DNA from 3 places in the Erwinia sp. INIA01 genome. Region 3 is predicted to be linked to each of the others. Evidence: predicted binding sites of a transcription regulator. Region 3 holds the regulator's gene; each other region holds the start of a gene.
The links. The regulator LexA, encoded in region 3, represses DNA repair genes until DNA is damaged. The targets are predictions, from matches to a motif close to TNCTGTATGTACATACAGNA.
Positions count from the first base shown of each region.

Region 1: a site for LexA is predicted at 2,430-2,449, ahead of uvrB (excinuclease ABC subunit UvrB). Genes of this name have one in related genera too.
Region 2: a site for LexA is predicted at 2,850-2,869, ahead of sulA (SOS-induced cell division inhibitor SulA). Genes of this name have one in related genera too.

Region 1 covers NZ_JAPDNC010000004.1:451,933-456,035, reverse strand. The annotation lists gene bioC (malonyl-ACP O-methyltransferase BioC) at 1-244, shown strand, start outside; gene bioD (dethiobiotin synthase) at 237-908, shown strand; gene OMR58_RS10040 (ABC transporter ATP-binding protein) at 972-1,688, opposite strand; gene uvrB (excinuclease ABC subunit UvrB) at 2,527-4,103, shown strand, end outside.
Region 2 covers NZ_JAPDNC010000004.1:221,275-225,377, forward strand. The annotation lists gene yccS (YccS family putative transporter) at 1-2,057, shown strand, start outside; gene OMR58_RS09130 (TfoX/Sxy family DNA transformation protein) at 2,067-2,675, opposite strand; gene sulA (SOS-induced cell division inhibitor SulA) at 2,890-3,396, shown strand; gene ompA (porin OmpA) at 3,745-4,103, shown strand, end outside.
Region 3 covers NZ_JAPDNC010000002.1:42,715-46,817, reverse strand. The annotation lists gene OMR58_RS02155 (CsbD family protein) at 182-391, opposite strand; gene dinF (MATE family efflux transporter DinF) at 637-1,965, opposite strand; gene lexA (transcriptional repressor LexA) at 2,046-2,654, opposite strand; gene OMR58_RS02140 (diacylglycerol kinase) at 2,762-3,130, opposite strand; gene plsB (glycerol-3-phosphate 1-O-acyltransferase PlsB) at 3,259-4,103, shown strand, end outside.

The DNA of each region.
Region 1 (4,103 bases), on a different contig from region 3:
CGCGCAGGCCGGGATCGGCATGAATTTACAACTGCACCGTTTCACATTGACGCTGGCCTACCCGGACGCCATTAGCGCGATACGTTCGCTAAAAGGGACCGGGGTGACCCATTTACATCGCGGTCGGGAAAGCCATTTTCTTAACCGGGAACGGCTACAGCAGCTTGAGCACGTCTGGAGCCGCGATCGGCGCGGCTGCCTGCTGAGCTGGAAACTGATTTTAGGAGTGATTGAACGTGAGTAAACGCTGGTTTGTGACCGGAACCGATACGGAAATAGGCAAAACGACCGCCAGCTGCGCGCTGTTGCAGGCCGCCAGCGCGGCGGGTTATCGCTGTGCTGGCTATAAACCGGTGGCCTCCGGCTGTGAAGTCACACCCGAAGGGTTACGCAATGAGGATGCCCTGCTGCTACAGCGGTTTTCCAGCGTCGATTTACCCTACGAGATGGTCAATCCGCTGGCGTTTATGGAACCCACCTCACCGCATATCGTCAGTGCGGAAGAGCAGCGTCCCATCGCCTTCAGCCAGCTATCCGCCGGGCTGTCGTCGGTAGCGCAGCACGCTGACTGGGTACTGACCGAGGGGGCCGGAGGCTGGTTTACCCCGCTGTCAGCGGATCAAACGTTTGCCGACTGGGTGGTGCAGGAGCAGCTGCCGGTGATTCTGGTGGTGGGGGTTAAGCTGGGCTGCATCAATCACGCGCTGCTGACCGCGCAGGCGATTCAGGCCAGCGGATTACCGCTGGTAGGCTGGATTGCCAACTGCGTACAGCCAGCCGGCAAGCGTCACGCGGAGTATATGGCGACGCTACGGCGGCTGCTGCCTTCGCCGCTGTTGGGGGAGATCCCTTATCTGCCCGATGAAACGCAGAGGGCGCAGCTGGGGCAGTATCTGTCTCTGCCATAGCGGCAGGCGCCCCGATGCGAAGACGCTGGAATAACGCCGGGATGCCACCCCGGGCAGCACTGTTCAGGCCGTCAGCCAGGTATTCACCACGCCTTCATCCAGCAGCGCCATTTTGCCGTGGGCGACGTTTCGCCCGCGGTGCAGCAGCAGGAAGTAATCGGCCACCCGGCGGATAAACGACAGGCGCTGTTCCAACAGCAAAATGGTCATGCCGAAATCATGATTCAGCCGGTGGATCAGATTGCCCATTTCCTCTTCCAGCCACGGCGACATACCTTCGGTCGGATCGTCCAGAATCAGCAGCTTGGGTTCCAGAACCAGCGCACGGGCCAACGCCAGATGCTGCTGCTGGTCGAGGGGCAGTTCGCCACTGCGCTGCTGGCGTAGCGAATAAAGTGCCGGAAACAGGTCATAAACCATCTGCGGGATAGCCCGGTGGCGCTCCTGTCCTGCACCGGCCAGCAGGGCGATTTGCAGGTTCTCTTCCACGCTAAGCTGAGAAAAAATTTGCCTGCCCTGCGGAACATAGCCAATGCCGAGAGCAGCACGCCGCTCTACCGGCTGCAGCAGCAAATCCTGCGGCGGCAGATCGCCTTCTTGCCAAATCATCGAACCGCTGTTGATCGGCAGGTGGCCCATGATGCAGTTAACCAGCGTAGTCTTCCCCATCCCGGGGCGGCCAATGATGCCGGTACAGGTGCCGGGGGGAAGATCGAGGTCCACATCCCACAGAATATGGTTTTGCCCATAAAATTGATTGATTGAACGTAAACTCAGCATCTTGCACTCTCCTCCAGACAGTATCCGATTGCACCCGCATTACAGGGCGATTTAGCTGGCGTACTATTTAACAAGCAATTAACGGGCCATCTCTACATAACGGTGAAAAACTCGATGAACTATCAGTTCTGCGGCTCTATTTGTCAGAAACGTTAAACAATTTCTAACGGTAATCAGCGGGCTGCACCCCGATAGTGCTCCGGGCTAATCAATTGTGGTGCAGCTGCTGCGTGAAATGGCAGGAGTGCGCTGAAGTCTGAAAGACGGGGATGCTTAAAATTCCTACTGTCTATGCAGAATTCCACCTTTTCATATCCAAAAAGGTGCGTTGAAGTGTGAAAAAAAAAACAAAAAAAAATATTTAGCAGTGGTTATGAGCGATGGGGACGATTTATACACATCAGACGTTTCAAGCGCTGTAATCAGTTATCCACTGTTACTGTGGATAACCTTGTGTATTAGATTGTGAAAACTTGCGTAAAGCGAGAGCGGGCGCGGCTTTGGCTCTGATTGATGCGAAACTCGGCTTGTTATTTAATTCTATTAAAATCAGCATTTTAACTAAAATCAAGCGCCGGGGATTCTTGAACCAAAGTCGGCCGCGCTTTTAACTGCCGACGCTTGACAAATGTTAATATAACAAAAGTTCTGGGGATAACCCGGTAACAGTTTATGCGCAGTCGTTTGCGTACTGTCCGACAAAAGTGCGGCTCTGCCCTCTGGATTCGCATTATGCAAATCAACTGTTAATTTATCCAGTATTTTTAACTGGCAAATTGGCGATGGCGGAGTAGAATTAGAACCCGGTTCGTGCATATTTCCATCAGGTAGCCTGCTAATGAGCAAAGTCTTTAAACTCAACTCCGATTTTAAACCCTCTGGCGATCAGCCTGAGGCGATCCGCCGTCTGGAAGAGGGTCTGGAAGACGGGCTGGCTCACCAGACGCTGCTTGGGGTAACGGGTTCAGGAAAAACGTTTACCGTCGCCAACGTGATTGCCGATCTCAATCGGCCAACCATGGTGCTGGCACCCAATAAAACCCTGGCCGCGCAGCTGTACGGTGAGATGAAGGAGTTTTTCCCCGACAATGCGGTGGAATACTTTGTCTCCTATTACGATTATTACCAGCCTGAAGCCTACGTCCCCAGCTCGGATACCTTTATCGAGAAAGATGCTTCAGTAAACGAACACATTGAACAGATGCGCCTGTCGGCGACGAAGGCGCTGCTGGAGCGCCGTGATGTGATCGTGGTAGCGTCGGTCTCGGCGATTTACGGCCTGGGCGACCCCGACCTCTATCTGAAGATGATGCTGCACCTGACGCGCGGCATGGTGATTGACCAGCGCGCCATTCTGCGGCGTCTGGCAGAGCTACAGTACACCCGCAACGATCAGGCCTTCCAGCGCGGCACGTTCCGCGTACGCGGTGAGGTTATCGATATTTTCCCGGCGGAGTCCGACGACTACGCGCTGCGGGTTGAGCTGTTTGACGAAGAGGTGGAACGGCTGTCGATTTTCGATCCGCTGACCGGGCAAATTACCTCGGTGATCCCACGCTACACCATCTATCCGAAAACCCACTATGTAACCCCGCGCGAGCGTATTTTGCAGGCGATGGAAGAGATCAAAGTGGAGCTGGCCGATCGCCGTCAGGTACTGCTGGCCAACAATAAACTGCTGGAAGAACAGCGTATCAGCCAGCGCACCCAGTTTGACCTGGAAATGATGAATGAGCTGGGCTACTGCTCGGGCATTGAAAACTACTCGCGCTATCTTTCCGGGCGCGGCCCGGGTGAAGCGCCGCCGACGCTGTTTGACTATCTGCCTCCCGATGGCCTGCTGGTGATTGATGAATCACACGTCACCATTCCACAGATCGGCGGCATGTATCGCGGCGACCGGGCACGAAAAGAGACGCTGGTGGAATACGGTTTCCGCCTGCCATCGGCGCTGGATAACCGCCCGATGAAGTTTGAAGAGTTTGAGGCGCTGGCCCCGCAGACCATTTATGTTTCCGCTACGCCGGGCAATTACGAGCTGGAAAAATCCGGCGGCGAGGTGATTGACCAGGTGGTTCGCCCAACCGGTCTGCTTGATCCGATCGTCGAAGTGCGCCCGGTTGGCACCCAGGTTGACGATCTGCTGTCGGAGATTCGCCAGCGGGTGGCGATTAACGAACGCGTGCTGGTGACGGTGCTGACCAAGCGGATGGCGGAAGATTTAACCGAGTATCTGGAAGAGCACGGCGAGCGGGTACGCTATCTGCACTCCGACATCGACACCGTTGAGCGTGTTGAAATCATCCGCGACCTGCGCCTCGGCAAGTTTGATGTGCTGGTGGGTATCAACCTCCTGCGAGAGGGGCTGGATATGCCGGAAGTCTCGCTGGTGGCGATCCTTGACGCGGATAAAGA
Region 2 (4,103 bases), on a different contig from region 3:
CCGTCCCCTGGTGGCTGCATCAGATCACCTGGACAATACCGCTAACGCTGGGCGTCGTTGCCGCCGCGCTGACCGATCTCGACGATCGCCTCAGCGGCCGCCTGCGTAACCTGCTTATTACGCTGATCTGTTTCTGTATTGCTTCCGTGTCTGTTGAGCTGCTCTTTCCACATCCGTGGCTGTTTGTTATCGGGTTGGCGATCTCTAGCTGGGGCTTTATTCTGCTGGGCGCGTTGGGGCCGCGTTACGCAACGATTGCCTTCGGCGCATTACTGATTGCCATCTACACCATGCTGGGAATTGGTCTGTTTCCCCAATGGTACTTGCAGCCCATCCTGCTGCTGACCGGCGCCATTTGGTATAACCTGCTGACGCTGTTCGGGCACCTGTTGTTTCCTATCCGCCCGCTGCAGGAAAACCTGTCACGCTGCTATGCGCAGTTGGCACAGTATCTGGAAGCCAAAGCCAGCCTGTTCGATCCTGACCTTGAAGAAGATGACCGGCAGGCGATGGTGGATGTCGCTATGGCAAACAGTCAACTGGTCACCCTGCTGAACCAGGCAAAAGCGTCTATACAGTCGCGGCTACGAGGAGATCGCGGCCAGCGCGGAACCAGGCGCACGCTTCATTACTATTTTGTGGCTCAGGATATCCATGAGCGCGCCAGTTCCTCGCACGTGCAGTACCATTCTCTGCGTAAAGCATGGGGTGCCAGTGATATTCTTTTCCGCTTTCAGCGCCTGTTAACGCTGCAGGCCGTGGCATGTCGACAGCTTTCACGCGCCATCCTGCTGCGTGAAACCTATCAGCATGATTTGCGCTTTGAACGCGTGTTTGCCAATCTTAACGCAGCGCTCCAGAGACTGACTGAGCAACAGCCGGAGAGCCGGGAAGTAAAAGCGATGCACTTCCTGCTGAACAATCTGAAAGCGATCGATGCCCAGCTGGCAACGATTGAATCAGAACAGGCGCTGGCGGAAGGCGGTTATTACCACGATCAATCGCTTTCCCGCGAGGGGCTAACCGGCTGGAGCGATATCCGCCTGCGCCTCAGCCGCCATATGAGTGCGGAATCGCCGCTGTTCCGCCATGCAGTCCGACTCTCGCTTCTCCTGTGCGCCGGTTACGCTTTTATTCAATTCACCGGCCTGCAGCACGGCTACTGGATACTGCTAACCAGCCTGTTTGTTTGCCAGCCCAATTACAGTGCCACGCGCAGGCGGCTGGCGCTGCGAATCGTCGGTACACTGACAGGAATTGCTCTCGGATTGCCTCTCCTTTGGCTGGTACCGTCTATTGAGGGGCAGTTGATGCTGATCGTCGTTACCGGCGTGATGTTCTTCTTCTTCCGTAACATTCAGTATGCCCATGCCACCATGTTTATCACGCTGCTGGTGCTGCTGTGCTTCAATCTGCTGGGCGAAGGGTTTGAAGTCGCGCTGCCACGCATTATTGATACGCTGCTGGGCTGTGGCATTGCCTGGCTGGCCGTCGCATTTATCTGGCCGGACTGGCGTTTTCTCAGACTTCCGGCCGTGGCGGAGCGAACGCTCAATGCTAACTGCCGCTACCTGGATGCAGTGCTGGTGCAGTATCATCAGGGAAAAGACAATCGCCTTGATTACCGCATCGCACGGCGGGATGCCCACAACGGTGATGCAGAGCTGGCTGCCGTGGTATCGAATATCCCGGCTGAAAGTAAAGCGGATAGCGCACTTCGTGAAGCCGCTTTCCGACTACTGTGTCTGAACCACTCGTTCCTGAGCTACATTTCAGCGCTGGGGGCACACCGTGAGAAACTCGAAAACACCAATCTGCTTCAGCTAATGGATGATGCCGTCTGCTATGTTGATGATATCCTGCATATTGAAGTGGTGGATGAAGCTAAAGCGCAGCGCATGATGGCAAACCTGGCACAACGGATTCAGAAAACTGAGTCAGATAATGCCACCAAAGAACCGCTTGTCTTACAGCAGGTGGGCCTGCTGGTGGCATTGTTACCTGAAATTGCCAGGCTTAAACAGCAGATTGTTCAACGTACCGGCAACCAGGCTTAATGAAAAAAATCACCCTTTTCGATGCGCATTGCTTTTAAACCAGGCGCGCAATTCCTCTTTAACTGCGGTCGGCAGCGCCTCATAGTGGCTGCCAACTATCGCCCCCTCAAGAGCAAATAGCACCGAAAGACCAAGATGTTTATTGATAGCCCGCAGTTTAAGCCAGCTTCGTTTTGCCCCCTGTTCCATGAGCATTTCAATGGAACAAATACCGACTTCCCGCAGCAACGCCTCCATCCGAATCCCCATATTGGGTAGATCTTTGATACGCCGATTCCTTAGCCTCTCTTTTAATTCCTGCCGTGCACCATTCAGACACAGTGAAGAAATAGCCACTAGCTGGTCGGCATCGGACCACAGCACACCATCAACACGGTAGTAATTAAGGGCAACCGGCAGACCTCGCTTTACAAAATGCAGGGGCTGCATTTTCCTTTCACTTATATATGGCTGGGCCTGTTCGCAGGCACGCAGATACAGTTCTCCATCGGCAACAACTGCAAATACGGTCTTCGACACAGACAGGCTATAGCCACCAAACTGTGTGCGTGATTCCACCGGCCCCAACGCCGCTAAACGCTGTTTCGTCTGCTCAATTCTCTGTTTTGAACTACTCATAGCAACTCCCTGCTCAGCTTAAGAACATTCGCATAAATCCCGAAAAATCAACATATTGAAACATAGGCAATCCGTATTACAGGTTCAATGAATAAATGACAATGTTTCAAGTTATCTTGCGATTTTGCGAGGCGTAATCAAAAAAATAAGGTTGATCTTTGTCCATTACACATATACTGTATATTCATACAGTGACATTGCGAGCGAAGACATCATGCATACCTATTTCCCGAAATCTCAATCAGTTAATAGTGCATTCCACGTTTCATCACGCGTGACATCTGCTCCAGCTAATGCCGCTGGCCTGATTAGCGAATTAATTTACAGCGAGAACCAGCCAGGTATGACGCAGCTGTTGCTGCTCCCTCTGTTACAGCAGTTAGGCAAACAGTCTCGCTGGCAGCTGTGGCTCACTCCTCATCAAAAGTTGAGCCGCGAGTGGTTGCAGCGTTCAGGGCTGCCTTTAGATCGCGTTATGCAAGCCGCACATTCAGGGCCAATCACCACCGTTGAAGCAATGATTAAAGCTTTGCAAACAGGTAATTACAGCGTCGTTTTGGGGTGGTTCGAAGAGGATGTTTCGGAGAGCGATCGTGCACGACTGCTGGCAGCAGCAAACTCTGGCCAGGCACTGGGGTTAATCATGCGTCCCGATCGTGCAAATTCTCAGTCAGGCAGACCACTTAGCGGGTTAAAAATTCATTCAAGTTTGTATCATTAAGTAAAAATGAGATAATTCTCAGGATTTTTTCTCGTGGTACACGCCTTAAGCCCCAGATAATGTTATGACGCGGCTGTACAATAGGTTAGCTGCGTCTCTGACCATTTCTTATACACATAATTCCGTTCGGAATGTTAAAAAATATGTAAGATTCCCCATTTTTTTACCGGCCAGCGTCATATCACACTTGTAAGTTTGCTAGTACGTTGTAGACTTTATCTCGCCAGGGTGCTCAATAACCTCCTTTTTTTGGAAGAGTCATAAACGAGCATGACAACCCGGCAAAGGATTTAACCAAAGAGCTTAATTTAAGCTCATTGCCTATTTGGATGATAACGAGGCGCAAAAATGAAAAAGACAGCTATCGCAATTGCAGTGGCACTGGCTGGCTTCGCTACCGTAGCGCAGGCCGCTCCTAAAGATGACACCTGGTATACCGGTGCTAAACTGGGCTGGTCTCAGTACCACGACAAAGGTTACTACGGTAACGGTTACCAAAACAACGACGGCCCAACTCATGAAAACCAGCTTGGTGCTGGTGCATTCGTTGGTTATCAGGCGAATCCATACCTGGGCTTCGAACTGGGTTATGACTGGCTGGGCCGTATGCCTAACAAAGGCGATCAGGTCAATGGCGCATTCAAAGCGCAGGGCGTTCAGCTGGCAGCTAAGTTGAGCTACCCGGTTCTGGACAACCTGGACCTGTA
Region 3 (4,103 bases):
ATGCAAAAGTCCCACAAGAAAGATATTTAGTTTGCGAGCGCGGAAGGTAAACAAGCTGGCAATGATACGCTTGCCGCAGACTGAAGATTGATACGTCAAGATCTAACAGAAGGTATGTAAAGCGCTTTGTCGGCACGTCCTTGTGCCAGGGGGTAGGAGCTTCTTCCTGAATTAAGTGTGGTTACCAGCGGTGATTATTGCGGCTTTCCCAGTCGCGAAGTTCCTTCTCGGCCTGGTCTTTCTGGTAGCCATAGCGTTCCTGAATCTTACCGACCAGCTGGTCGCGTTTACCTTCCACAACCGTCAGATCGTCGTCGGTGAGCTTGCCCCATTGCTCTTTCACTTTTCCTTTAAACTGCTTCCAGTTGCCGCTGATTTCATCGTTATTCATAACAGACTCCTTCTGGCTGAGATTAATGGTCTGGAATATTTCTATTCGTCACTCCGCTCAATAACCAGATAATTATCTGACTAAACGCCGAACTTACAGATAATTGTAGTGCAAATTTCGGAAGATGCTGCGCACGGGCCAATCGGAGTGCCTTAAAAGCCTGAAACCCAACGCAAGAAATCAAAAAAAACCAGCCCGTTCAGCAAGCTGGCCGTTATTCAGGGAGAAGTAAGCAAATATGTCTGTCAGCGCGACAGGGCAAACCAGGTACCGTTTCGCCAGTGTCGCTGCCAGATAAACCACAGGCTGATACCGCGCAGCAGCAGGAATACCGTCACCGCCAGCCACAGACCGTGATTGCCCAGCAGCGGAACGGTAAACAGCGTCAGCCCAAAGCCTGCTGCGGCCACCACCATGCTGTTACGCATTTCGCTGGCGCGGGTGGCACCGATAAACATGCCGTCCAGTAGATAGCAGCCTACGCCAGCCAGCGGCATCACCACCTGCCACCATAAATAGCGATCGGCCAGCTCCCGAAGAGGCTCCAGAGAGGTCAGTAGCGCCACAATATGCTCGCCGCCGAAGGCATAAATCAACGAGAACGCCAGCGCAACAACGCCGGACTGGCGGCAGGCCGCATGCCAGACGCTGAGCAGCTGCTGGCTGTTTCCCGCACCAAAGGCTTCTCCCGAACAGGCTTCGACCGCATAGGCGAAGCCGTCAAGCGCGTAGGCGGTGAAGGTCAGAAACATCAGCAGCACCGCATTGACGGCAACAATATCGCTGCCGAGCCGCGCGCCGAAAATCGTCAGTGAGGCAAAGCACACCTGCAACAGCAGAGAACGCAGCATAATGTCGCGGTTCAGCCTCAGCAGGCGGGCCAGATTACCGCGCCATGCACTCAGCAGCAGACGCAGCGACAGGCCACGCATCACCATCACCCGCCACACCAGCAGCAGCCCGACCAGCAGGCTGACGTATTCCGCAATAGCGGTAGCCGCCGCAGCGCCCTGAACGCCCCACTTCAGGCCAATAACAAACCACAGATCCAGCAGGATGTTCACCAGGTTGCCCACCACCAGCAGGATCACCGGCGCACGGGCATACTGTACGCCCAGCAGCCAGCCGAGTAATACCAGGTTTGCCAGCGTGGCGGGCGCGCTGAGCCAGCGGATCTGCATAAACAAATCGGCCTGGTGCAGCACGTCCTTACTGCCGCCGGTCAGCCCCAGCGCCAGATGGGTCAGCGGCGCTTTCAGCACAATAAAGGTGATACCGGCCATCAGCGCCAGCAGCAGCGGCTGCATTAACGCACGGGCCAGAGCGGGTTTGTCGTTTGCGCCAAACGCCTGTGCGGTCAGCCCGGTGGTGCTCATGCGTAAGAACAGCAGCAGCATAAACAGGAAGCTGGTGATAGTCGTACCAATCGCCACGCCGCCGAGGTAGGTCGGGCTATCAAGATGTCCAATAACCGCGGTATCCACCAGACCTAGCAGCGGCACGGTAATATTGGAGAGGATCATCGGCAGCGCCAGCCGCCAGAGATTTTTATCGGCAGCCGTCAGCAGTCGCATCGTGTTTCAACCGGAAGCAGGGAGTGATGAGAGATCGCAAAACGCGCCGCAGAGGGCGACGCGTCATATTCGGTGGGGGATTACAGCCAGTTGCCGTTGCGGATAACACCGACGGCCAGGCCTTCTATGGTCAGCGTCTGCTGACGCAGGTCGACAACAATCGGCTGAAACTCGCTGTTTTCCGGCAGCAGGTGAACGATGTTACCCTGCTTCTTCAGACGCTTAACGGTCACTTCGTCATCAATACGCGCCACAACAACCTGTCCGTTACGCACGTCTTCCGTTTTATGCACCGCCAGCAGATCGCCATCCATAATGCCGATGTCCTTCATCGACATGCCGCTGACGCGCAGCAGGAAGTCCGCATTGGGTTTAAACAGTTCGGGGTCTACCGAGTAGTGGCCTTCGATATGCTGCTCGGCCAGCAGGGGTTCGCCAGCGGCAACGCGGCCGATCAGCGGCAGGCCATCGGCCTCTTCCATCATCAGACGAATACCGCGCGATGCGCCGGAAACGATCTCAATCACGCCTTTTCTGGCCAGCGCTTTCAGGTGTTCTTCTGCAGCATTAGGGGAACGGAAGCCGAGCTGCGAGGCAATTTCTGCCCGCGTCGGTGGCATACCGGTCTGGTTAATGTGGTCGCGAATCAGGTCGTAAACCTGCTGCTGCCTTGCCGTTAGTGCTTTCATCCCGCCCCCTGGTTGTTTATACAGTCGACTGTGAGTATATACAGGTATTTGCGCGTTGGAAACCCAAAGCTGGCTAAAAAACAGCAGTTTGTTGAATTTCGGAAAACCTATCGCAAATGTGCAATCAATAGCATTGCCCACACAAAAATTGCCAATATTATGCTTAATAATACGGCGGCAGATCCCATATCTTTGGCACGCCCGGCCAGCGGATGAATTTCACTGCCGATACGGTCAACCACCGCTTCAATCGCACTATTAAGGATTTCAACAATAATCACCATCACTACGGAGCCAATCAGCAACACGCGGGTCACGGCATCCACATCCAGCCAGCAGGCGATCAGGATGGCGACGATGGCAGCAATCGCTTCCTGCCGGAATGCCGCTTCATGCTGCCAGGCAGCACGTATACCTTTCCAGGAATAACCCGCTGCTTTTACAATTCGAGTCAGTCCGGTGGCGTTATTTGCCATAATCAGGGAACCCTTTGGGAAGTTTAACGTCAATGAGAGGGTGTAGCACATTTTGCAACACCACAGATTCTGTTAGCGCTTTCTGGTATGCTTGCGGCGCTTTGCTAACAAGAGGCTTCATGTTGTCTATGTCAGGTTGGCGTAATTTATATTACAAACTGTTGAATCTGCCAGTGAAATTCCTGGTAAAAAGTAAGGCAATCCCGGCCGAACCGGTTGCCGAGCTTGGGCTTGATACTTCTCGCCCTATTATGTATGTGCTGCCTTATGATTCAAAGGCCGATCTCCTTGCCCTGCGCGAACAGTGCCGCAAACAGGATCTCCCCGATCCTTTGCATCCGCTGGAGATCGACGGCACCGTGCTGCCCCGCTATGTGTTTATCCATGACGGTCCGCGCGTGTTCCCCTATTTCGTACCGAACCTTGAGTCGGTCAAGCTGTTCCATGACTATCTGGACCTGCACCGTAATCATCCCGATCTGGATGTACAGATGGTGCCGGTATCGGTGATGTTTGGCCGTGCGCCGGGGCGCGAAGTACAGGGTGTCGAACAGCCGCATCTGCGGGTGCTGAACGGCATTCAGAAGTTCTTTGCGGTGATCTGGCTGGGTCGCGATAGCTTTGTGCGTTTCTCGCCTATCGTCTCGCTGCGCCGCATGGCGACCGAGCACGGTACCGATAAAACTATCGCACAGAAGCTGGCACGCGTGGCGCGTATGCACTTCGCCCGCCAGCGGCTGGCAGCCGTAGGCCCGCGCCTGCCGGTGCGCCAGGATCTGTTCAACAAGCTTCTGCAGTCCAAGGCAATTGCCAAAGCAGTGGAAGATGAAGCGCGCAGCAAGAAAATTTCCCATGAAAAGGCCCAGCAGAACGCCGTTGAGCTGATGGAAGAGATCGCGGCTAACTTCTCCTATGAAGCAATCCGCCTGACCGATCGCGTGATGGGCTGGACCTGGAGCAAGCTGTATCAGGG